Regions from separate parts of the Saccharopolyspora sp. ID03-671 genome, predicted to be linked through region 1. Evidence: riboswitches for the same ligand, from Rfam matches in the RefSeq annotation. Region 1 holds a riboswitch; each other region holds the start of a gene.
What was found. Region 1 has a riboswitch for thiamine pyrophosphate ahead of thiO (glycine oxidase ThiO). Riboswitches for the same ligand answer to the same signal wherever they lie in the genome.

Region 1 (7,814 bases):
GCGCAGCCGACCTCCTCCAGCTTCAGCGCCAGCACCGGGTCGTCGTTGGTGTAGGCCAGGACGACGAAGCCCTGGTCCACCAGCTGCTCGGCGGCGTCGAGGAGCTCCACCGGGTCGGGCAGGAGGGTGTCCTCGTCGGCCACCACCTCCAGCTTGACCCAGTTGGTCTCCAGCGCTTCGCGGGCCAGCTGGGCGGTGAGCACCGCTTCGGCCGCGGTGCGGCAGCCCGCGGTGTTGGGCAGCGCCTCGATGCCCAGCTTGCGCAGCAGGTCGAGCACGCCGGTGCCGCCGCCCGCGTCGGCGCGACGCATCGCGACGGTGGTCAGCTCCGTGCCGGACGCGATCAGCGCGCGCTCCAGGACCGCGAGGTTGGTGGCCCCGCCGGTCCCGGTGATCAGACGCGAACCGAACTCACGACCGGCGATCACCAATGGGTCGTCCACGGTCACCCTCCTTGCACTGCGGTGAGGACTTCGATGCTGGCGTCGGCGTGCACCGCCGTGCCCCGCCAGGACGCGCGCGGCACCACCGCGCCGTCCAGGGCCACGGCCACGCCTCGTTCCGGCACGCCGAAGTCGTCCAGAACCGACGCGAGCGTGGCGTCGGCGGCGACCTCCCGCGCCTCGCCGTTGATCACGACGTTCACTGCTGCCCTCCCAAACGACTCGGATCGGTGGCCTTGATGAGCGCGCCGGGCTCGTCCCCGCGCAGCAGCGCCAGCACCGCGTCGGCGGTGACCGGCGTGAGCAGGAACCCGCCCCGGTGATGTCCGGTGGCGGCCAGCACCCCGGGTTCCAGCCAGCCGATGAGCGGCAGGTTGTCGGCGGTGCTCGGGCGCAACCCTGCGGTGGCCTCGACCAGCGCGTACTCGGCGATGCCCGGCATCACGGTCTCGGCGTCGGAGAGCAGGTCGCGGACGCCGCCGACGGTGACCTCGGTGTCGAAGCCGACCTCGTGCTGGGTGGCGCCGAGCACCACTCCCCCGTCGTCGCGCGGCACCAGGTAGCAGGGCCTGCCGCGCACCGGGCCGCGCACGGTGCGCACCGGCGGCGGCAGCGCGGTGGCGCGGCGCCGCAGCCGCAGGATCTCGCCCTTGACCGGGCGGATCTTGCCGGACAGCGCGGGGTGCAGATCTCCGGAGCGCACGCCCGCGGAGATCACCGCGACGTCGCACTCCAGCTCGGAGTCGGCCAGTTCCACGGCACCGGACCGGACCCGCTCGGCGCGCTCGGCGACGAACTCCACGCCCGCCGCCTTCGCCGCCGCCTGCAGCGCGGTCAGCGCGAGCCGGTTGTCCACCGCGAGATCACCGGGGATCTCCAGCCCGCCGCGCACCGCGGGGCCCAGCGCGGGTTCGCGCTTGCGGAGCTCGCGGCCGGTCAGCCGGGTGACGCTGCGGCCGAGCCCGGCCAGGTACCCGGCGACGGTGTCGAGCTCGCCGCGGTCGGCGCCGTCGACGCCGATCATCAACGTGCCCTCGGTGCGCAGCCCGGACGGCAGTCCGGCGGCGCGCGCGAGCTCGTCGGCGAAGCCGGGCCAGCGGTCCAGCGACGTCGTGCCGAGTTCGAGCAGTTCCTCCTCGCCGGGCCACGCCTCGGCCAAGGGGGCGAGCATCCCGCCCGCCACGTGCGATGCGCCGGAGGCGGGGGCCGGATCGACCAGGCTCACCCGGTTCCCGGCCTCGGCGGCGCGCCAGGCCACCGACAGGCCGACGACTCCGCCGCCCACCACGACGACATGATCGGTTCGTTTCCCAGACAACTCCACGCTCCCTGCGCCGGCATGACCCGGATCAGGTTCGACGGTCGGAGCCCTGCGCTCCCTCTCAGCCCGGTCCGCCGGGCTCCCGTGCTCACCGCCCACCACACTACCCGTCCGCAGATCACGACGTCAGAGGTTGGTTGGGCCCGCCCTCCTCTAGGCTGGGGGCATGCCTGGTTTGGACGGCTTCGGGATTCGCGCTCGCCTCGCCGAGGCGAAGTTGTACTTGTGCACCGGCGCTCGGAGCGAGCGGGGTGATCTCGCGGAGTTCGTCGACGCCGCCCTGGAGGGCGGGGTGGACATCATCCAGCTCCGGGACAAGGGCCCGAACGGCGCTCCGCTGGAGGCTCGCCAGGAGCTCGCGGCGCTGGAGGTGCTGGCGGAGGCGTGCGTCCGGCACGGGGCGCTGCTGGCGGTCAACGACCGCGCCGACGTGGCGCTCGCGGCCGAGGCCGACGTGCTGCACCTGGGCCAGGACGACCTGCCGGTGGAGCTCGCCCGCCGCGTCGTCGGCGACCAGGTGGTGATCGGCCGCTCCACGCACGACATCGCGCAGGCGGACTCGGCGGCCACCGAGGCGGGTGTGGACTACTTCTGCACCGGCCCGGTGTGGACGACGCCGACGAAGCCCGGGCGTCCGGCCGCGGGCATCGACCTGGTCCGGCACGCGGCCGAGCACCGCGGCCACGGTCGCCCGTGGTTCGCCATCGGCGGCATCGGGCTCGACAACGTCGACGAGGCCGTCGAGGCCGGTGCCGAGCGGATCGTGGTGGTCCGCGCGATCACCGAGGCCGAGGACCCCGCCGCGGCGGCGCGCGAGCTGCGGTCGCGACTTCCCTGACACGACGACCCCCGGGACTGGTCCCGGGGGTCGTGTCAGTTTTCATGAGAACTTCCCCCACCCACGACAGAAGCCGTGAGCGGGGAAGTCTCAGATCACTGGGTCAGCAGGGAGACGCCGTAGGCGGACAGGGCCTCGCCGACCGGCTGGAAGTAGGTCGTGCCACCGCTGCTGCAGTCGCCCGAACCACCCGAGGTCATGCCCTGGGCCTGGTCGCCCGAGATGAACGAGCCACCGGAGTCGCCCGGCTCGGCGCAGACGTCGGTGCGGGTCAGGCCCTCGACCGTGCCCTGCTCGTACTGCACGGACTGGTTCTTGGCCTCGACGGTGCCGCAGTGCCAGCCGGTGGTGGAACCCGAGCGGCAGATCGAGGCGCCCTCGGCGGCCTCGGACGACCCGGCGACGGCCTGGGTGCCGCCCTGGTAGTTGTTCACCGCGGGCTGCGGGGTGTCGTCGTCGCCGACGGAGATGTAGGAGTAGTCGTCACCCGGGAAGGACGAGCCCTCGAAGGTGCCGCTGGGCTCGGTGGTGGTGTCGCCGGCGCCACCGCAGTGGCCTGCCGAGACGAAACCGCCGTCAACGGCGAAGCCGACGGAGCAGCGGGCACCGCTGCCGATGTAGTAGGCGTTGCCGCCGACCACGTCCATCAGCGTCTTCGGCTGCTCCTGCGACTCGACGATCTTCACCGCGCCGTCGGGAGCGCCCGCGGCCTGCGCGAACTGCGCGGCCTCGGCGGCGGCACCCGGCTTGACCGTGACGACGACCGCGTTCTGCCGGTTGCTGGTGTACCAGCCGGTGACGCTCTGCGGGGCCTGCGCCTTGCCCGCGTTGAGGCCGTCGATGACGCCGGTGAGCTGCTGGGCGCTGAAGGCGACCTGGCGGACCTCGGCCCCGGCGGCGCGGACCTGCTCGGAGCGGGCCGCGTCGGTCACGCCGACGACGAGCTTGCCGGTCGCGGAGTCGAAGTAGGCGCCGCCGAAGGCGTCGGCTAACGCGCCGCGCAGGGTGCTCTCGGTGCGCTGGGCCGCGGATTCGAGGTGGAGCCGGTCGAGGGCCTGCGCCTCGGTGAGGCCCAGGTCGCGCTGCATGGCCTCCAGCAACGTGCCCGCCACCGGAACGGCGGTCGGCGCGGTGGCGGTGGCCGGCACGGTGAGCGCGGCGACCGTGCCCGCGGTGACCAGAACGGTCCCGGCAATGCGAGCCGCGAGTCTACGTTTCATCTCGTGTCTCCCTTGTAGTGACCTGATCTCTCAAGGCCCCGTCGCCGGTCCAGTATCAGATCCTCTCAGGGAAATCACATCCAGCTTTTAGCGCAATGTGCGCAAAACAACTCCCCTTTCATCGGAGATCACCGACAGAATGGCGGCGTTTCACCGTTTTTCGCATTTATCCGAGCGGGAGTCCCGGCAGCGTCGACTGCGGAGCGGGTTCGGTCGACTCCGGTGCGGATTCGGTGGTCGAGGGTTGCGTTGTGGGAGAACCGGATTCGGTCGGCGGCGCCGTGGGCATCGGGGCCTCGCTGCTCGGCGGGGTGGAGGGAGCGGAGGGTTCCGCCGACGGCGCCTCGCTGGTCGGAGCCGGTTCGCCGGTGGTGGGCTCGGTCCGCTCGGCCTCGACGGGGGCGGGCTGCAGCACCTGACCGAGCGTCGTCCCATCACCGCCGGACAGCGGACGACCGGTGATCCCCTCGAAGCCGGTGACCAGCAGCATGCTCACCGCGAACACGAACGCGCAGGTCGCGCCGACCAGCGCCCAACGCCCCCACCTGCGGCGGGGCACCGGCGGCGAGAGCAAGGTGCGGGGTTCCTCGACGGCCCCGGGCTTCTCGACGGCCCCGGGCCTCTCGACGGTCGCGGGTTCATCCACGGCCTCGCCGCCGGGCCACTGCAGGCCGGTGACCTCCAGCTTCCGCGTCACCTCCTCGGTCTCGCCGGACCTCGGCCGCCCCAGCTGGGTGCGGCGTTGCCGCAGTTCGGCGGCCTTCGCGGCGGCGACTGCGGCCTTCTCCCGGGTCTTCTCGAACGACCGCTGGTACAGCGCTCCGCCGACGGTGATGATCACGCTGGTCAGGCCCGCGCCGAGCACGGTCCCGGCCACGCCGAGCCGCGAACCGAGGAACGCCGCCGTCGCCGACGCCAGCGCCGCTCCGCCGACCTGAGCCGGGGAGACCTGCATCTTCTTCTCGCTCTGCTTCTCCGGCCGATCTTCTTCGGCCGAATCCGCGCCGCCCTTCACCATTTCCCTCACACGCGCAATGGGAGTCCTTCGCTCTGCCCCACCCAACGCGCACGCCCGCGAGGTTTTCTCCCCGCCCGCGTCTTTCGTGAGCACTCCCACGACGTGTAACGAAAAGCGGTGTCACTGCCCGGAATTCCGATTGCGCGCAGCGTGAAGATTCAGGCGGGCGGATTCAGGCGCGCGACGAACTTGTAGCGATCACCGCGGTAGATCGAACGCACCCATTCCACCGGGCGGCCCTCGGTGTCGAAGGAGTGCCGGGACAGCAGCAGCATCGGCAGGCCGACGTCGGAGCCGAGCAGCTCCGCTTCCTCGGGACTGGCCAGCGCGGTCTCGATGGTCTCCTCGGCGTGGCCGAGCTCGACCTCGAAGGTCTCCCGCAGCACCTGGTACAGCGAGCCGCCGGACTCCAGCCTCGCGGTCAGGCCGCGGAAGCGGGCCAGCGGCAGGTGGGTGGTCTCGATGGCCATCGGCTCGCCGTCGGCCAGCCGCAGGCGGCGCAGGCGGAGCACCGCGGACCCGGCCTTGGTGCCGAGCAGGACGGCGAGCTCCTCGTCGGCGGCCTCCTCGACGACCTCCAGCAGCCGGGAGGTGGGCTGCCTGCCCTGGGCGCGCATGTCCTCGGTGTAGGAGGACAGCTGGAGCCGCTGGGCGACCTTGGGCTTGGCGGCGAAGGTGCCCTTGCCCTGCACGCGCAGCAGCCGGCCTTCCACGGTCAGCTCCGCGAGGGCCTGGCGGACCGTGGTGCGGGAGACGTCGAACTCCGAGGCCAGCGAGCGCTCGGTGGGGATCGGCGAACCGGGGGGCATCGACCGCAGCAGGTCGAGCAGGTGCTGCTTGAGACCCCAGTACTTCGGTTCCCGCGGCGCGCGACCCTGCGGATCCGCCCCGCCGGACACGGTCGTGTCGAGCATCGTTCCTCCTACCCGCCGCAGCCTGACCATCGAGCATGCCCGACCGCGCCGCCGCGCGGAACGCACCCGGCGCAGATCGTGCGTGCTGATCAATTCAGTCTTTGGTGTGCGAGCACACTAACGCCGATTCCTGTTGACAATGAGTGTCGCTCACCACAATCCGTGACGCCCCGGCGGTCGCGGTGAAGCCGTCCATCGGACGAACGCCAGTGCTCTCCGGTTCCGGACCGAGTAGAATTGGTCTGGACCTTATGGAAGGGATGGGCCCGACATGTCCGCCACCCCCGGCACCCACATGAAGGACGAGATCGACCAGCAGCCCGCGGTCTTCGCGGACCTGCTGGCCGCCCGCGAGCAGATCGCCGAGGTCGCGGCGGCCGTGGCCGAGCGGCGCCCGCGGTTCGCGCTGCTCGCGGCGCGCGGTTCCAGCGACCACGCCGCGCTCTACGCGAAGTACCTGATCGAGGTGCTGCTGCAACTGCCCGTCGGCCTCACCTCGCCGTCGACGACCACGCTCTACGGCGCCCGGCCGGACCTGACCGACGTGCTGCTGGTGACCGTCAGTCAGAGCGGCGGCTCGCCCGACCTCGTCGCGGTCACCGAGTCCGGCCGGGCGCGCGGAGCGCTGACCGTCGCGGTCACCAACACCGCCGACTCGCCGCTGGCCTCGGCCGCCGAGCTGTCGCTGGACATCTGCGCGGGCCCGGAGCGGGCGGTCGCCGCGACCAAGACCTACAGCGCCACGCTGCTGGCGTTGTACCTGTTCATCGATGCCATTCGCGGCGGGGACGGCGCGCACGCCCGCGCCCTCCCGGACCTGGCGGCCACCGCGCTCGACGAGTCGCGCGACCCCGTCGAGGAGACCGCGCAGCGCTACCGGTTCGCCGGCCGCCTGGTGACGACCGGGCGCGGGTACTCGCTGGCCACCGCGCACGAGGCCGCGCTCAAGCTCGCCGAGACCAGCTACCTGTCGGCCCGCTCCTACAGCGGCGCCGACCTGCTGCACGGCCCGGTCGCCGCCGTCGACAACGAGACCGCCGTGCTCGCGGTCTGCAGCGCGGGCCTGGGCGGCGAATCGACCCGCGAGGTGATCGACGCGGTGCACAAGCGCGGCGCGGAGATCTGCGCCATCGGCTCCGCGGCGTCGAAAACCCCTGCCTCGCACCGCATCCCGCTGCCGGAGACGGCCGAGGAGGTCGCCCCGATCCTGGAGATCCTGCCCGCCCAGCAACTCGCCCTCGACCTCGCCCTGGCCAGGGGCATCGACCCCGATAACCCCCGGGGCCTCCAGAAGATCACCAAGACCACGTGACCCGGGGACAGTTTTCATGAGAACTGCGCTCTCCCCGGGACGGGGAAGTTTTCATGAAAACTTCCCCACCTCCCCACGACGGAGGCCTCCACGGAGGTCTCCGTCGTCGTGGGACGGGACAGTTTTCATGAAAACTTCCCGTCAGAGGGTGTAGATCTCGCGGGCCGTGGTGTCGAAGACGGCGGTGCGCTCGGTGTCGCTGAGGCCGGAGGTGAGGTCCTTGGCGACGCCGAGGACCTCGGTGTAGGAGGCCGCGAGGAGGCAGACCGGCCAGTCGGAGCCGAACATGACGCGACCCGGGCCGAAGGCGTCCAGGACCACGTCGGCGCAGGCGCGCAGCCGCGACGGGTCCGGCTGGGCCGCCCACTCGTCCTCGGTGACCAGGCCGGACAGCTTGCAGACGACGTTCGGGTGCGCCGCCAGCGCGCGGATCCGGCTCGCCCAGGGCTCCAACTCCCCGGTCGCCACCGGCGGTTTCGCGCAGTGGTCGAGCACGAACGTCAGCTGCGGGAACTGCCCGACGGCCTTGATCGCGGCGGGCAGCTGGTGCGGGCGGATCAGCAGCTCGTAGAGCAGTCCCGCGTCCTCCACCGCGCCGAGCCCGGCGAGCACGTCCGGCCGGACCAGCCAGTCCGGGTCGTCCTCGTCCTCGACCTGGTGCCGGATGCCGCGCAGCCAGCCTCCCGACGGGTGGGTCTGCAACCGGCCGATCTGCTCGCGGGTGTCCTTGGCGGTGAGGTCGACCCAG
Region 2 (7,814 bases), 2.4 Mb from region 1:
TCGGCGAGCAGAACCAGGGCGTGGTCGGCCTGCACCAGACGGGTCTGCCCGACGAGTACCGGCCCGGGCTGTCGGTGCGCTTCATGGGCATCAACGACCAGGCGGTCCTGTCCTACCTGGTCAGCACCTACTACTCGGCCGCGGTGATGGTCCCCGACGCGCTCGGCGTTCTCGAGCACGTCGAAGTGGGCCGCGAGAGCTGAACAGGCGGGCCGGTCGCAGCGGCCGGCCCGCTCCTCTTCCCGATCCGAGGAGTTGAACCACCTTGACCGCGACCGAACAGCCGGCTCTGAGCCTGAGCACCGATGCTGCGCGCAAGCTCTCCACGACCACCAAGACGCAGCCGCAGATGCAGGGCAGGACCTCGCGGTGGCTGAGCAGGATGCTCCCGTGGGTCGACATCGACGCCGGCACCTACCGGGTCAACCGGCGGCTGACCTACGCCTCCGGCGACGGCCGGATCACCTTCACCAACACCGGCGACGCCGTGCGGGTCATCCCCCGCGAGCTCACCGAACTCCCGCTGCTGCGCGGGTTCGACGACGACTCGGCGCTGGGCGCGCTCGCCGACCGGTTCGTGCAGCGGCACTACGAGCCGGGCCAGCTGCTGTCGGTGGCCGGTGAACCGGCGACCGAGGTCGTGCTCCTCGCGCACGGCAAGGTCGACAAGATCCGCAGCGGTGAGTACGGCGAGGACACCGTCACCGACACCCTCGCCGGGGGCTCGTTCTTCGGTTCGCAGGTGCTGGCCACCGCTCAGTCCACGTGGGACAGCACCTACCGGGCGGTGACGCCGTGCATCGTGCTGACGCTGGATCGCGCCGCGCTGCACGAGGTCACCCGGCAGTTCGACGAGCTGCGCGCGCACGTGGCCGCCGAGTACGCCTCGCCCGCACCGGCGACCAACAAGCGCGGTGAGGCCGACATCGCGCTGGCCTCAGGGCATTCCGGTGAGGTCGTGCTGCCGGGCACGTTCGTCGACTACGAGCTCGAACCCCGCGAGTACGAGCTCAACGTGGCCCAGACCGTGCTGCGGGTGCACAGCCGCGTCGCCGACCTCTACAACCAGCCGATGAACCAGACCGAGCAGCAGCTCCGCCTGACCATCGAGGCGTTGAAGGAACGCCAGGAGCACGAGCTGCTCAACAACCGCGACTTCGGCCTGCTGCACAACGCCGACCTCCAGCAGCGCGTGCACACCCGCACCGGACCACCCACGCCGGAGGACCTCGACGAGCTGCTGTCGCGGAGGCGCAAGTCGCGGTTCTTCCTCGCCCACCCGCGCACCATCGCCGCGTTCGGCCGCGAGTGCACCAAGCGCGGGATCTACCCGCAGACCACCGAGGTGCAGGGGCATCCGGTGCAGGCGTGGCGCGGCGTGCCGATCCTGCCCAGCGACAAGATCCCGATCAGCGGCAAGGGCACCACCTCCATCCTGTGCATGCGCACCGGCGAGGACGACCACGGCGTGGTCGGTCTGCGCCAGACCGGGATCGCCGAGGAGCAGGAGCTGGGGATCTCCGTGAGGTTCTCCGGGATCAACGATCAGGCGGTGCTGTCCTACCTCGTCAGCGCCTACTTCTCGGCCGCAGTGCTGGTCCCGGACGCGCTCGGCGTCCTGGAGAACGTCGAAATCACCCGCTGAGCGAAGGGAGTGCGGAGATGACCGCGATGCAGCAGGACGCGAACCGCGCCGGTCAGGCATTCGAGGCGCTGACCAGCAGCCGGACGATGGTCGAACCGGCGCTGCGGGCGGCGGTGGACCGGCTCCCGGACCGGATGCGGCAGGTCGCCGGTTACCACATGGGCTGGCTCGACGAGCGCGGCGACCCGGTGCGCGCGGACCGGGGCAAGGCGATGCGCCCGGCGATGGTGCTGCTCAGCGCCTCGGCGGTGGGCGGCGATCCGGCCGACGCGGTGCCGGCCGCGGTGGCGGTGGAGCTGGCGCACAACTTCTCGCTGCTGCACGACGACGTGATGGACGGTGACGTCACGCGGCGGCACCGGCCCACGGCCTGGACGGTGTTCGGCAACGCCACCGCGATCCTGGCCGGGGACGCGTTGCTGTCGCTGGCGGCCGACGTGCTCGCCTCCTCCCGGCACCCGGAGTCCTCCGGCGCGGTGCGGATGCTCAGCAGCGCGGTGCTGGGGCTCATCGACGGGCAGAACGCGGACCTGGAGTTCGAGACCCGCGCGGACGTGGGCGTGGCCGAGTGCCAGCGGATGGCGCGCGACAAGACCGGTGCGCTGCTGGGCTGCGCGTGCGCGCTCGGCGCGCTCTACGGCGGCGGGTCGCCGGAGCAGATCACCCGGATGCGCAGCTTCGGCGAGCGGCTGGGCCTGGCGTTCCAGCACATCGACGACCTGCTGGGCATCTGGGGCGATCCGGCGATGACCGGCAAACCGGTGTTCTCCGACCTGCGGACGCGCAAGAAGACGCTGCCGGTGGTCTCGGCCCTGACCTCGGGCACCAACGCGGGTCAGCGGTTGGCCTCGCTGTACTACCGGGAGCAGCCGCTGATCAGCGGTGAGCTGGCCCAGGCCGCGGAGCTGGTGACGTTGGCGGGCGGCAAGGCGTGGAGCCAGGCGCAGGCCGACGAGCTGCTGGCCGCGGCGCTGTCGGATCTCCGCAAGGCCGAGCCGGACGAGGAGGCGGCGGCGGGTCTGACGGCGCTCGCCCACCTGGTGGCACGCCGGGACCACTGATCCCGGCGGTCCGGAACGACGGCTCCGGCCCCACGGCCCCTTCTGGCCGGAGCCGTCCCCGGACGATCAGTCGCGGTGGCGGCGGGCGAACAGGCCGATGACTCCCGCCGCCACCGCGGAGATCACGAACGAGGTCAGCGCGGCGCTCATCCAGGTCGGCACGGTGAACCCGACGGCCTCGCGGGCGCTGGTCCACAGCTGGGTCCACCAGCCGAGCTCACCCGGGTTGATCAGCTGGAACGTCGCGAAGCCCAGCAGCCAGGCCACGAGCATGCCCCAGCGCGAGGGCGCTTCGGCGGAGACGTCCCACTCGCGGTTGCGGGCGTTGTGGAAGTAGTCCACGGCCAGCACGCCGAACATCGGCACGAACACCGAACCGATCAGCAGCAGGAAGTTGGAGAACTGCTCGATGTCCATCGTTAGCGCCGCCAGCGTGCTGATCGCGCCGACGATCAGGCTCAGCACGCGGCGATCGGTGCTGGGGCGCAGGTTCTGGATGGACACCGCGGTGGAGTAGGTGTCGGCGAAGGACTGGTCGACCTCGCGCAGCACCAGAACCGCGAAGAACAGCACGCCCAGCGGCGCGGCCAGCAGCGGGTCGAACGCCTTGTCGCCGTCGAAGCCGACCAGCGCCAGGCCGAGCAGGCCCAGCAGGTAGCAGGCGATCTGGGTGATCGAGTAACCGACGGTCGCGGCGGTGAACGCGCCACCCGCGGAGCGGGAGTGCCGCGAGTAGTCCGAGGCGACCGGCAACCAGGACACCGCCACGGCCAGCGCCGCGTCCGCGCCCGGCCAGAAGCCCTCCCACGAGCCCTCGTGCATCGGCGGCAGCGGTTTCATCAGCAGCTGCACGAAGAAGTAGACCATCGCGATGAGCACGGCGACGCTGACGTAGCGGCGCAGCAGTCGCAGCGCGCCGAGCGGGCGCAGCGTCAACGCGGTGGTGATCACCCCGGCGATGAGCACGTACAGCCACTGCGGGCCGCCGCCGAACAGCGCCTCGGCCCCCTGGGCGATCACCAGCAGTTCGAAGGTGCCCCAGCCGACCAGCTGCAGGATGTTGAGCGCGGTCGGCACGTAGGACAGGCGGGTGCCGAACAGGCCCCGCAGCAGCATCATCGCGGGAGCGCCGGTGCGCGCGCCCGGGATGGCTGCGATGCCGACCATGATGCTGCCGAGCACGGTGCCGACGACGGTCGCGGTGACCGCCGCGGCGAACGACAGCTGCGGCACTCCGGCCGGTGCGAGCACCGCCAGCGCGCCGCTGAAGCCCAGCAGGCTCACGCCGAGGTTGCCCCAGAACGCGCCCTGGTCGAGCACTCCCAGGGTTTTCGGCGCCGGTTCGTCCAGGGTGTTCGGAACTTCGGACAGCGCGACGTCATGCGTCATCGACAGCTCCCTACGCCGGCATTATCCGGACAGGTTCTGCGGTCGGTGGCGCGCGATCTGCCACCCTCTCAGCCCGGTGCGCCCGAGCTCCCGCGTGGATAAGTCGAGCAGACCCTACCTGATCGGGTGACGCGTTGTCCGTCAGTGCCTCCGGTTCCCGAACAACCCCCGGGTGACCTCGCGGCCCACGGCGCTGGCGGCGGAGCGGAAGAACGAGCGCACGGCGGGGTTCTCCATCGCCTTCTGGAACATCCCGGCCTCCTCGCGCTCCCGCTGTTCCGGCACCTCCCCGTCGGGTGCGGAGGCCGGCGCTCCGGTCCGCCCGGCGGAGGGTTCGGCGACCTTCTCGGCGAGCTTCTCGTAGGCCGACTCGCGATCGATCGTCTCGGCGTACTTGGCGTGCAGGTCCGAGGACTGCGCCGCCTCCCGCACGGCGTCCTCGCCGATGCTGCCCATCAACGAGCGCGGGGGCCGCAGCCGCGTCCAGGCCACCGGCGTCGGCGCACCGGTCTCGGACAGCACGGTCACGATGGCCTCGCCGATGCCGAGGGTGGTGAGCGCCTGGTCGAGCCGGTAGTGCTCGGTGGTCGGGTAGGTCTTGACGGTGCGGGCGAGCGCCTTCTGGTCCTCGGGGGTGAAGGCGCGGATGGCGTGCTGGATGCGCGCACCGAGCTGGGACAGCACCGGGTTGGGCAGGTCGGTGGGCAGCTGGGTGTCAGAAGAAGACGCCGACGCCCTTGGAGCGGATGAGCTTCACGGTCTGCTCGATGCGGTCCAGGAACGCCTTGGAGGCGTCGTTGAACAGCAGGTGCGCCTCGTCGAAGAAGAACACGAGCTTGGGCCGGTCCAGGTCGCCGGCCTCGGGCAGTTCCTCGAACAGCTCGGCCAGCAGCCACATCAGGAAGGTGGAGAACAGCACCGGGTTGGCCTGCACGTCGTCGAGTTCGAGCAGGTTGACCACGCCCTTGCCCTCGACCTGCCGCAGCAGGTCGGAGACGTCGAGCTCCGGTTCGCCGAAGAACTCGTCGCCGCCCTGGGCCTCCAGGTTCGCCAGCGCGCGCAGGATCACCCCGGCGCTGGCCGCCGAGACACCGCCGATGCCCTTGAGGTCCTCCTTGCCCTCGTCGCTGGTGAGGTACTGGATGACCGAGCGCAGGTCCTTGGTGTCCAGCAGCGCCAGGCCGCGCTGGTCGGCCCAGTGGAAGATCAGACCGAGGGTGGATTCCTGGGTGGCGTTGAGCCCGAGCACCTTCGACAGCAGCAGCGGACCGAAGCTGGTGATCGACGCCCGGATCGGCACGCCGCGCCCGCCGGTGCCCAGCGACAGGAACTGCGCCGGGTAGGACGAGGCCTGCCAGTCGTCTCCGACGTCCTGGGCGCGGGCGGCGAGCTTCTCCCCGCCCTCCCCCGGCCGGGCCAGGCCCGACAGGTCGCCCTTGATGTCGGCGAGCACCACCGGGACCCCGGCTTCGGAGAGCTGCTCGGCCAGCAGCTGCAGCGTCTTGGTCTTGCCCGTGCCGGTGGCCCCGGCGACCAGGCCGTGCCGGTTGAGGGTCGCCAGCGGGATCCGCACGGCGGCCTGGGCATCGGCCTCGTTGTCGATGACGACCGCGCCGAGGTCGACGGCGGCGCCCCCGGTGTCGTATCCGGACGCGATCTGCTGGGCAGCGCTGTTGTCGGTCACCGCAGTCTCCTCCCGTCGGCACGTTCCTCTCGGAAGGTAGGTCGATAACGCCACCTTCCCCGGGAGAGCCACTCGGTCGGGGGACACGTGGGCGAGTCCGGCACTAGCACTCCGAACAGGGCCCCAACAGGCTCGTTGACCACCGGAAAGATCTCGTTCGCGGGCATGGGACGCATCGCCCGCACGAGTTAAGGTCTGGTCAGACCACCTGGGTACCGCCGTGCGTGAGGAGTGAGGTCGTGACCGGTTTGGACCGCCTGCGGGCTCGTGTCGGCACCGAGGAAGCCCTGGTCGTGGCGTTCTCCGGTGGCGTGGACTCGGCGCTGCTGGCCGTGGTGGCGCACCAGGTTCTGGGCTCGCGGATGCTCGCGGTCACCGCCGTGTCGCCGAGCCTGGCCGCCGAGGAGCGCAGGCAGGCGAAGCGCTTCGCGCGCGAGCGCGGTTTCGCCCACGTCGAGGTCTGCACCGACGAGGCCGACCGCCCGGAGTACGCGGCCAACGACGGAAACCGCTGCTACCACTGCAAGTCCGCGCTCTTCGACGCGCTGGAACCGCTGGCGGCGACGATGGGCGCGCGCATCGCGCTGGGCACCAATGTGGACGACCTGGGCGATCACCGGCCGGGCCAGCGGGCGGCGGCGCACCGGGGCGCGGTCGCTCCGATGGTCGACGCGGGGTTGACCAAGGACGAGGTGCGCGAGGCCAGCGCCGCGCTCGGACTGTCCACTGCGGACAAACCAGCGGCGGCGTGCCTGGCCTCCCGCGTCGCCTACGGCGATCCGGTGACGCCGGAGGTGCTGGCCCGGATCGAGCGCGCCGAGGCCGCCGTCCACGACCTCGGGTTCCCGGTGTGCCGGGTCCGGGCGCACGGGCAGGGCACGGTGGCGCGCCTGGAGGTGCCGTCCGAGGACATCGACCGCGCTGCCGCGCTGCACGCCGAGCTCGATGCCGCCGGCCGGGACGCGGGTTTCGACTTCTGCGCGCTGGACATGGCGGGCTTCACCAGCGGCCGGATGAACGTGCTGCTGCCGCTGCTTCCCACCCGGACCGCGTCATGACGGGCTTCACCGATCTCGGCTACGCCCGCGTCGACACCGACCGCGAGTCACGCCAGGGCCTGCCCGAGGTCGTCTACGGCCCGGGCAAGCGCCCGGAGGAGATCACCGGCATCGTCACCGAACTGCTGGCGCGCGGCACCGGCCCGGTGCTGGTCACCCGGGTCGACCCGGAGGTCGCCGAGCAGGTGCGGGTTCCCGGCGGCGACTACGACGAGACGGCCCGGCTGCTGGTCTGGCGGCCCGCCGCGGACCGGGGCTTCCGGGTGTGCGTGGCCACCGCGGGCACCTCGGACTGGCCGGTCGCGGCCGAGGCCGAGGCGGTCGCGTCGGCGATCGGCCTGCGCACGCACGTGATCCGCGACGTGGGCGTGGCCGGCATCCACCGGCTGCTGGCGGCGAGCGAGGACCTGCGGGCGGCCGATGCGGTCATCGTGGTCGCGGGCATGGAGGGCGCGCTGGCCAGCGCCGTGGGCGGGCTGGTGGCCTGCCCGGTGATCGCGGTGCCGACCTCGACCGGCTACGGCGCCTCGCTGGAGGGCGTGACGGCGCTTCTGGCGATGCTGACCTCCTGCGCCGCCGGGCTGACGGTGGTCAACATCGATTCGGGCTTCTCCGCCGCGATGGCCGCGCACCGACTGGCCGCGGTGGCGCGGCGATGATCCTCTGGCTCAACCCGGCGACCGGCGTGTCCGGGGACATGCTGCTGGGCGCGCTGCTCGGCCTCGGAGCGCGGCTGGGCGCGGTGCGCTCGGCGATCGCCGCCACCGGCCTGACGGGCTGGTCGCTGGCGGCCGAGCAGGTGCAGGTCGACGGGATCGCCGCGACCAGGGCCGTCGTGGAGGTCGACGACGACGCGCCGGAGCGCCACGCCGCCGAGCTCCTCGACCTGGTCTCCCGGGCCCAACCGGAACCCGTTGCCGCCGTCGCGGTTTCGGCGATCCGGGCGATCGCGGAGGCGGAAGGGGCGCTGCACGACC
Region 3 (7,814 bases), 780 kb from region 1:
CCCCGACCAGCGAAGAGATCACGCCGACGGCGGTGGGTGCGAGCAGCGGCAGTTCTCAAGCACCGGGCCTGGCGATCGCCGCCGACCAGCGACGCAAGTGTTCAGCTCACTCCAGCGCTCTGACGCTGTAGCCGATGGGGTTGGGCTCCAGGGTCTGCTGCTCGCCCGGCATCACTTCCTTCACGGGGTCGCCGCTGCAATTGCCACCGAGGAAGACCCCGAGCGGGTCACCGCTGCCGTTGCTGACCTGGTTGAACGTCGGGCTTACGGGGATGCAGCCTTCGTCGAGGCTGTGTTCTTCGTTTGCCCCGAGGTCGTTGGAGAAGTGCACCTCGGCATCATCGGCGTGGGCGGGCAGCGTCAGGGGCAGAGCTAGCGCTCCGGCGGCGGCCAGAGAACCGAGCAGGGACAGCGTGCGGCGAGACATGGCGGCCTCCATACCAGCGAATTCACGAGAAGTAACCGAATCGTGACGCTACGAGTCTGAATCGCGTGATGCAGAACGGGTCGGGTCGGGTGGGACCCCCAACTTCGCCATTCACGCCCACTTCCCCAGGACCACCCGGGGCGCAGCGCATGTAGCGATCCGCTGCAGCAGGGTGAGTGGTCCTGACTCAAGCCATGACGTCGACAAGGTGTTGCTCGGGCAGCTGATCCGTGACCGACCGCGTCTGCGAGGAATACGACACCTTCGGAATAAGGGCACTACGCCGGCTAAGCGCGTCGCTGGGAGCTCGCGCGAAGCCAACTCTGCACTCGCCGGTGCCGCTGCTCGACGAGCTGCTGACGCCCTGTCGGGAGCCGTGATCCGGGAGGTGCGCTCCCATTCCGCTCCCAATATCGGACATCGCAAGGTTAAAAAACTCCGGCCGACTGCCCTTTTGGCAGTCGGCCGGAGTTTTGACCTGCAACTTTCTCTAGGGTGAGTGACGGGAATCGAACCCGCGACACCTGGGACCACAACCCAGTGCTCTACCGACTGAGCTACACCCACCTCGGCCGCTCGGACCGCGCCCTGCCGGGCCCCGTCCGGAGCAACGAGAACCATCCTAGCGTGTGCCCGCGAGGGGTTTTCCACCGGCTCCGGTTTTCGCGTCCGAGCAGCTCAGCGGCAGTCTCAGGACTGCTCGCGGGCCTTGGTGGTCCCGCTGACCCCTTCGTTGTCGCTGAGGAGTTCGGCGGCGACGGCCTGGGCCTGCTCGCTGCTGGGGCCGGGGTGCGGGACGAACGCGGTGCGCCGGTAGTAGGCCAGTTCGCGGATGGATTCGCGGATGTCGGCCAAGGCGCGGTGGGCGAGTCCCTTTTCCGGCTGCGCGTAGTAGATGCGCGGGTACCAGCGCTTGCAGAGCTCCTTGACGGAGGAGACGTCGACCATCCGGTAGTGCAGGTGGGCGTCGAGCTGCGGCATGTCGCGGGCGATGAACCCGCGGTCGGTGGCGATGGAGTTGCCGGCCAGCGGTGCGGAGCGCACGTCGGGCACGTACTGCCGGATGTACTCCAGGACCTGCTGCTCGGCCTCGGCGAGGGTCACCTGGGAGGCGCGGACCTCGTCGGTGAGCCCGGAGCGCGCGTGCATGTCGCGCACGACTTCGGGCATCCCGGCGAGGGCGTCGTCATCGGCGTGGATGACGATGTCGACGCCGTCGCCGAGGATGTTGAGGTCGGCGTCGGTGACCAGGGCGGCGATTTCGATCAACGCGTCCTTGCCGAGCTCCAGCCCGGTCATTTCGCAGTCGATCCACACTAGACGGTCATTCACTCGACGCAGCCTAACTCCCGCGACCCCCGGGCCGCGGGAAGAGTGTCTTGATCGGTACCTCGGCTATTCGTCGAGGTGGGATCGCAGTTCGCGGGGGACGACCTTGCCGGTGGGGTTGCGGGGGAGCTCGTCGAGGAAGATCACATCGCGCGGGACGGCGAACTTCGAGACGCACCCGCGCACGTGGTTGCGGACCTGGTCGGCGTCGAGGGCGCCCTTATCGCGGGGCACGACGAACGCGGCCAGGCGCTGACCGAAGTCGGCGTCGTCGACGCCGATGACGGCGGCCTCGGCCACCTCGTCGAGCCTGGTGATGGCGTCCTCGGTCTCCTTGGGGTAGACGTTCTCTCCGCCGGAGATGATCATGTCGTCCTCGCGGCCCGCGATGAACAGGCGTCCGGATCGGTCGAATCGTCCCAGGTCGCCGGTGGACATGAGGCCGTCGCGGCGTTCCCGGCTGTTGCCGTTGGTGTAGCCGTCGAACAGCATGTCGTTGCCTGCGAAGATCCGCCCGGTCTCGCCTCGGCGGACCGGTTCGCCGTTGTCGTCGAGGATGCGCACCTGCGTGCCGCGCGGCGGCCGCCCGGCCGAGCTCGGGGCGGCGCGCAGGTCGGCGGGCGTGGCGATGCTGACCCACGAGACCTCGGTGGAACCGTAGAGGTTGTAGAGCACCGGGCCGAAGGCGCGCTGGAATCGGGTGGCCAGGTCACCGGGCAGCGCGGAACCGCTGGCGGCGACGATGCGCAGCGACGAGGTGTCGAACCGCTCGCGCTCCTCGGCGGGCAGGTCGAGGATCCGCTGCAGCATCACCGGGACGCCGAACATGGCGCTGACCCGGTGCCGCTGCACGGTCCGCAGCGTGTCGACGGCGTCGAACTTGCGGCGCAGCACCAGCGTCGCGCCGAGCACGGCGGAGAGCTGGAACCCGGCGATCGCCCAGGTGTGGAACAGGGGAGCGCTGAGCAGGACGCGCTCGCCGGCGCGCAGCGGGATGCGGGAGAACACCGCGCCCGCGGGGTTGAGGCTCGGCGGGTCGGGCCGGCGAGCGCCCTTGGGCGTCCCGGTGGTGCCGGAGGTGAGCACGATCAGCCGCGAGTGCCGCGGCGGCCGCGGGAGCTTGGTGGCGGGCTCCGTGGCGATGAGGTGGTCGAGCGTGTGGTGCTCGGTGGGCCCGTCGGCCCACCCGAGGACGACGTCGAGGTCGCTGGGCAGGTCCTGGAGGTGTCCGGCGAACTCCTCGTCGAGGACGAGCAGGCTGACGTTCTGCTCGGCGAGCACGTCGGCGAGCTGGCGGGTGCTGAGCCCGACGTTGAGCAGCACGACGTCGACGCCGAGCTTGGCGGCGGCCACGATGACCTCGACGGGCCCGTGGTGGTTGCGGGTGAGCACGCCGACGCGGGTCCTGGCGGGCACCCGGTCGCGCAGCGCGGCGGCCAGCCGGGTGGTGCGGGTGGCGAGCTCGGCGTAGCTGAGCGCTCCGCGCTCGTCGATCACGGCCGGTCGGTCCGGGTGGCGCGCGGCGCCGACGGCGAAGCCGAGCGGCAGGGTGATGCCCCAACGGCGGTAGGCCAGGGCGATGCGGACCAGCCTGTCGGGCCGCATCGGTCGCACCACACCCTGCTTGACCAGCACGAACAAGGTGTGCAGGGCCGGTGCGGCGTGGTTGGTCAGAAAGCTCGGCAGTCGCCGCAGAAAGCTCACTCGGTCACCCCTCGTCCGCGAAACCTACTCGGGAGTAGATTGTGCCGTGAGTAATCCTCCCGGCCAAGCCCTCCGTGTCGAGTATCCCGATTCCGCGGTCGCGACGTAGGCGGCGCGGCGGGTGAGGGGGGAGCCTCTCCCGCCGCGCCGACCCCCAGTGATCCGGGTCGGGGCCTACTCGGTCCCCGCCGCGGTGACGACCGCGTCGCGCAGGGCCGCGCGCAGACGGCCGACCTCCAGCGGTGAGAGCACCGCCGTCTCCCCGGGCGGTGACACGATCACGACCCGGCCGTGGTTGACGAACACCGACATGTCCTGTCGCCGTCCGGCGACGTCGCGGCAGCTGATGTGCCACTCCTGGTTGGGCCCCACAGTCCCAGCCTCCCTGTGCCGATCCGCCAGATGCGGTGAAGCGGCGCGCTGCGCGCTTCCGGTGTAGGGACGCGCCGGCCCGACGTGCATGACGGCACTGCGGCGAAATCACCTGAAAACGCTGTGAGCCATGTCCGGACCTGCGGTTCCCCGGTCGCGACCCCGGACACGACTCAGGGGCGATCCCACAACGGGAATCGCCCCTGAGCCGGTGCTGTTAGCCGGATACACCCGTCCGGTGTCAGATTTGGTCAGACCGGGCGAACCTTCAGCCCGGCTTCCTCGGCGGAGAGCACGACCGCGCCTTCGAAGTCGGCGATCGGCAGCTCGTCGCGCACCAGGCGGTGCGGTGCGTCGGAGGCCTGGACGCGGATCGTGCCGGTGGTGACCGCCTGCTCGGCCAGGTCCTGGCCGCCGAACTGCACGCTCAGCGCGTCGCCGGAGACCGTCGCGGTCAGCCAGCCGCCCTCGATGACCTGCTCGGAGCCGTCGAAGGACACGGTCAGCCGACCCTCGGCCGGGTTGTCGCCGCGGACCGCGACGTGCGAGAGCGCGACGTCCCGCTTGCCGGACTCCTCGCCGGCCAGCGCGATGACATCCCTGGTGGCCTCCTCGCCCGGCTCGGTGCCGGGCTTGGGGGTCAGCACCGGGGCGCGCAGCTGCGCGGCCAGCCGGTAGGGCTGCCACGAGCCGGCGCCGATCAGGTTGACCACCGCGCTGACCGCCACGTCGGTCAGCAGCCGGTCACTGCCCGGGGCGGGCGTGACCTCGATCGCCGGCACGTCGCGCCGGGACAGCAGTTCGCGCAGCGCTTTGGCGCGCTGACGGCTGTTGCGGTCGAATCCGCGGGTGATCGCCACCGTCCCCGATCCGGCGGCCGCGACGGCGGCCTCGGTCAGGTCCGCTAGCGGCGCCCAGATCTGCGCCGGGTCCTGAGCAGGACGCTGCCGGCGCGAGCGGGCGAAGCCTGGGGCATCGGTCGTGGTTTCCATCGCCCTCCACTTTAGTCTTCGACGAAGGGTGACCTTGCCTTCCGGTGGGGGCTTTCACGGTGTGAAATCGATCGCGATCGCACTGCTCCATCGGGGTGGCTTTTCCTGCGGGTGGGCTCATCCGCTGCGGCATTCGCCGCATCCTGACCGCTCGGCGAGGCGGGGGGCCGCGAGATGACCGAGTTGCACCTGCCGGGCGCGCGGCCCGGCCCGGACCGGTGGGTGGTCGTGCGGTGGCTGGTGCCGGACGGCAGCCGGGTGCGGGCGGGTCAGCCGCTGGCCGAGCTGCGTCCGGCCGACTCCGACGGCCCCGGGATCAGGGTGCGGGCGCTGGCCACCGGCACGGCGTGGCACCAGGTGCGGGCGGGCGAGGTGCTCAGCGTCGGCCAGGTGCTCGGGTTGATCGACTGAACCGCGCGGGGCCGGGGCTTGCCCTCGGTTGTTAGGTTGGTGCCAGTGACGCGGGGTGCCCCGGCCAGGGGCTGAGAACAGACCCGTTGAACCTGACCTAGCTCGTACTAGCGGAGGGACGTCATGGCCCCCAACGTGCTGACCATCGCCGGGACCGATCCGAGCGGCGGTGCCGGTATCCAGGCCGACCTCAAGGCCTTCTCCGCCAACGGCGCCTACGGCATGTCGGTGATCACCGCGCTGGTCGCGCAGACCACGACCGGGGTGAGCCGGGTGCAGGAGGTGCCGCCGGACTTCATCACCGACCAGCTGGTGACGCTGCTCGACGACGTCCGGGTGGACGCGGTCAAGATCGGCATGCTGGCCAACGCCGAGGTCATCCGCGCCGTCGCGGCCGTGCTGGAGCGCTACGCGCCGCGGTTCGTGGTGCTCGACCCGGTCATGGTCGCCAAGAGCGGCGACCGGCTGCTGGCGCCGGAGGCCGTCGGCGCGCTGCGCGACGTGCTGCTGCCGCGGGTGGACCTGATCACGCCGAACCTGCCGGAAGCGGCCGACCTGCTCGGCGAGTCCGAGATCGGCAGCCCCGACGAGATGCCGGCGCAGGCCGAGCGGCTGGCGGGCCTGGGCGCCAAGCAGGTGCTGCTCAAGGGCGGTCACCTGGACGGGGAGACCAGCGTCGACCTGCTCCACGGCGACGGGCTGGCCGAGTTCCTCAGCAGCGAGCGGGTGGCCACCACCAACGATCACGGCACCGGCTGCACGCTCTCGGCGGCGATCGCGGCGCTGCGCCCGCAGCGCGCGGATTGGCTGGAGGCCGTTCGCGAGGCCAAGCAGTACCTCACCGACGCGCTGCGCGCCTCGGAGCGCCTCGACGTGGGCCGCGGTCACGGTCCGGTGCACCACTTCCACCGCTGGTGGTGACAGTTTTAGCCATAATTGACCGGACATTTCGGACTTCGATCATGGACAGTTCTGGCTAGAACTGTCCGACTCCCGGACCCACCGATCTCTGCGAGGGTTTTCATGAGCACCTTGCCCGCACCGCCTGCCGGGGGTTTCTGCGCTGAGGCGTGGGACCGGACCGCCGGACTCCAGAAGGCGATCGAGGAGCACCCGTTCAACGTCGCGCTCGCCGACGGCAGCCTGCAGCGGGACGTCTTCGCCTTCTACATCGTCCAGGACGCCCGCTACCTGGTCGGCTTCGCGCAGGCGCTGTCGGCCGCGGCGGCCCGTGCCGACGACGCCGCGGACGCGGCGTTCCTGGCCGGTGCCGCGCAGGGCGCGCTGATCGAGGAGCGCCGGCTGCACGCCGGCTACGTCGCCGAGTTCGGGCTGACCGACGAGGAGATCGCCGGGATCGACACCTCGCCGACGTGCCTGGGCTACACGTCCTACCTGCGGGCCTGCGCGCTGACCGAGTCCTACCCGGTGCTGCTGGCGGCGATCCTGCCGTGCTTCTGGGTCTACCAGCACGTCGGCAGCACGATCCTCGACGCGACCGGCGCCATCGACGGTCACCCGTACAAGGCGTGGATCACCACCTACGCCGACGACGAGTTCGCCGAGGCGGTGCTGTCCGCGCGCGAGCTCACCGACAAGGTCGCGGCGCGCGCCGACGAGGCGACGCGGGAGCAGATGTTCGCCGCGTTCGCCCGCGCGACCGAGTACGAGTGGCTGTTCTGGAACAGCGCGTGGATCAAGGAGACCTGGCCGACCGCGAAATTCCTTGCCTGACAAGGAATTCGCATCTCAGTTACGCTGACGGCGGCTCATCGCGAGCGGTGGGCCGTCACCCTCTTCGGATAACACCAAAGCGTGATTCATGTTGTGATGCAGGTCACGATCTTGTGGTGTTAACGAAGCGCCCAGCACAGCGACATCCAGGGCGAAACCCCTGCTCGAGCTGGGCATTCAGGGGGCGGTCGTTCTTCAGGCGTGGATGGAGTCCCGGGGCAGTGAGTTCTCTTCTGATCGTGTTCATCGGCATGTCGGTCCCGATCCTGGCCGCCGCGCCGTTCTACATCGCCGACCGCCGGAACCAGACCGAATCCGACGAGCCCGAGAAGGCCGAGCTCGGGCCCGAGATCACCGAGGCGCCCCGGATCTGGCCGGATCCCGAGGAAGGTCCGGCGTGCGAGATCCCGGAGGCCCGCACGCCGGAGGACGCGCCCGTCCACGCGGCTCACGCCGAGCCGGACCGGGTCGCTCAGCCGTAGATGGTCCTGGCCAGCGCCGACTTGCGCTGCTGCAGCTCGCGCAGCGCGGCGGTGCTGAACCCGCCCCCGCTCGGACTCGCCGGGATCTCCAGGCCCTCGCTCAGCTGCCAGCCCGAACCGCGCTCGATCAGCGACCGGTGCTTGTTGGTGTAGTAGCCGGAGTTGATCGACACCGCGACGCCGCTCGCCCCGGCCGCGGCGGCCAGCAGGTGCAGGTGGAACCGGGTCGACAGCCACCGCTGCCCGGGCTTGGCGGGCAGGCCCTCGCGCATGATCTCGTCGAAGGCGTGGAACCGGGCTCCGGGCAGGTCGTGCTCGACGAGCGCGAAGACCTCCCGGTCGGCGCGCGGGATGCCCTCCACG

Region 2: another riboswitch for thiamine pyrophosphate. It lies ahead of REH65_RS04720 (purine-cytosine permease family protein); the one in region 1 lies ahead of thiO (glycine oxidase ThiO).
Region 3: another riboswitch for thiamine pyrophosphate. It lies ahead of thiD (bifunctional hydroxymethylpyrimidine kinase/phosphomethylpyrimidine kinase); the one in region 1 lies ahead of thiO (glycine oxidase ThiO).

What each region holds. Positions count from the first base shown of each region.
Region 1 covers NZ_CP134054.1:3,402,251-3,410,064, forward strand. The annotation lists gene REH65_RS15565 (thiazole synthase) at 1-443, opposite strand, end outside; gene thiS (sulfur carrier protein ThiS) at 446-646, opposite strand; gene thiO (glycine oxidase ThiO) at 643-1,761, opposite strand; TPP riboswitch at 1,753-1,860, opposite strand; gene thiE (thiamine phosphate synthase) at 1,931-2,602, shown strand; gene REH65_RS15585 (alpha-lytic protease prodomain-containing protein) at 2,698-3,822, opposite strand; gene REH65_RS15590 (hypothetical protein) at 3,989-4,849, opposite strand; gene REH65_RS15595 (GntR family transcriptional regulator) at 4,999-5,754, opposite strand; gene REH65_RS15600 (SIS domain-containing protein) at 6,026-7,066, shown strand; gene REH65_RS15605 (amidohydrolase family protein) at 7,208-7,814, opposite strand, start outside.
Region 2 covers NZ_CP134054.1:1,004,692-1,012,505, forward strand. The annotation lists gene REH65_RS04705 (family 2B encapsulin nanocompartment shell protein) at 1-203, shown strand, start outside; gene REH65_RS04710 (family 2B encapsulin nanocompartment shell protein) at 266-1,645, shown strand; gene REH65_RS04715 (family 2 encapsulin nanocompartment cargo protein polyprenyl transferase) at 1,663-2,706, shown strand; gene REH65_RS04720 (purine-cytosine permease family protein) at 2,773-4,095, opposite strand; TPP riboswitch at 4,086-4,199, opposite strand; partial or broken gene REH65_RS04725 (helicase HerA-like domain-containing protein) at 4,237-5,779, opposite strand; gene larE (ATP-dependent sacrificial sulfur transferase LarE) at 6,019-6,837, shown strand; gene larB (nickel pincer cofactor biosynthesis protein LarB) at 6,834-7,496, shown strand; gene larC (nickel pincer cofactor biosynthesis protein LarC) at 7,493-7,814, shown strand, end outside.
Region 3 covers NZ_CP134054.1:2,619,589-2,627,402, reverse strand. The annotation lists gene REH65_RS11755 (hypothetical protein) at 1-22, opposite strand, end outside; gene REH65_RS11750 (hypothetical protein) at 107-427, opposite strand; tRNA gene REH65_RS11745 (tRNA-His) at 922-994, opposite strand; gene orn (oligoribonuclease) at 1,118-1,759, opposite strand; gene REH65_RS11735 (AMP-binding protein) at 1,823-3,460, opposite strand; gene REH65_RS11730 (hypothetical protein) at 3,635-3,832, opposite strand; gene REH65_RS11725 (hypothetical protein) at 4,084-4,824, opposite strand; gene REH65_RS11720 (hypothetical protein) at 4,999-5,235, shown strand; TPP riboswitch at 5,277-5,371, shown strand; gene thiD (bifunctional hydroxymethylpyrimidine kinase/phosphomethylpyrimidine kinase) at 5,359-6,156, shown strand; gene tenA (thiaminase II) at 6,259-6,969, shown strand; gene REH65_RS11705 (hypothetical protein) at 7,191-7,451, shown strand; gene REH65_RS11700 (hypothetical protein) at 7,442-7,814, opposite strand, start outside.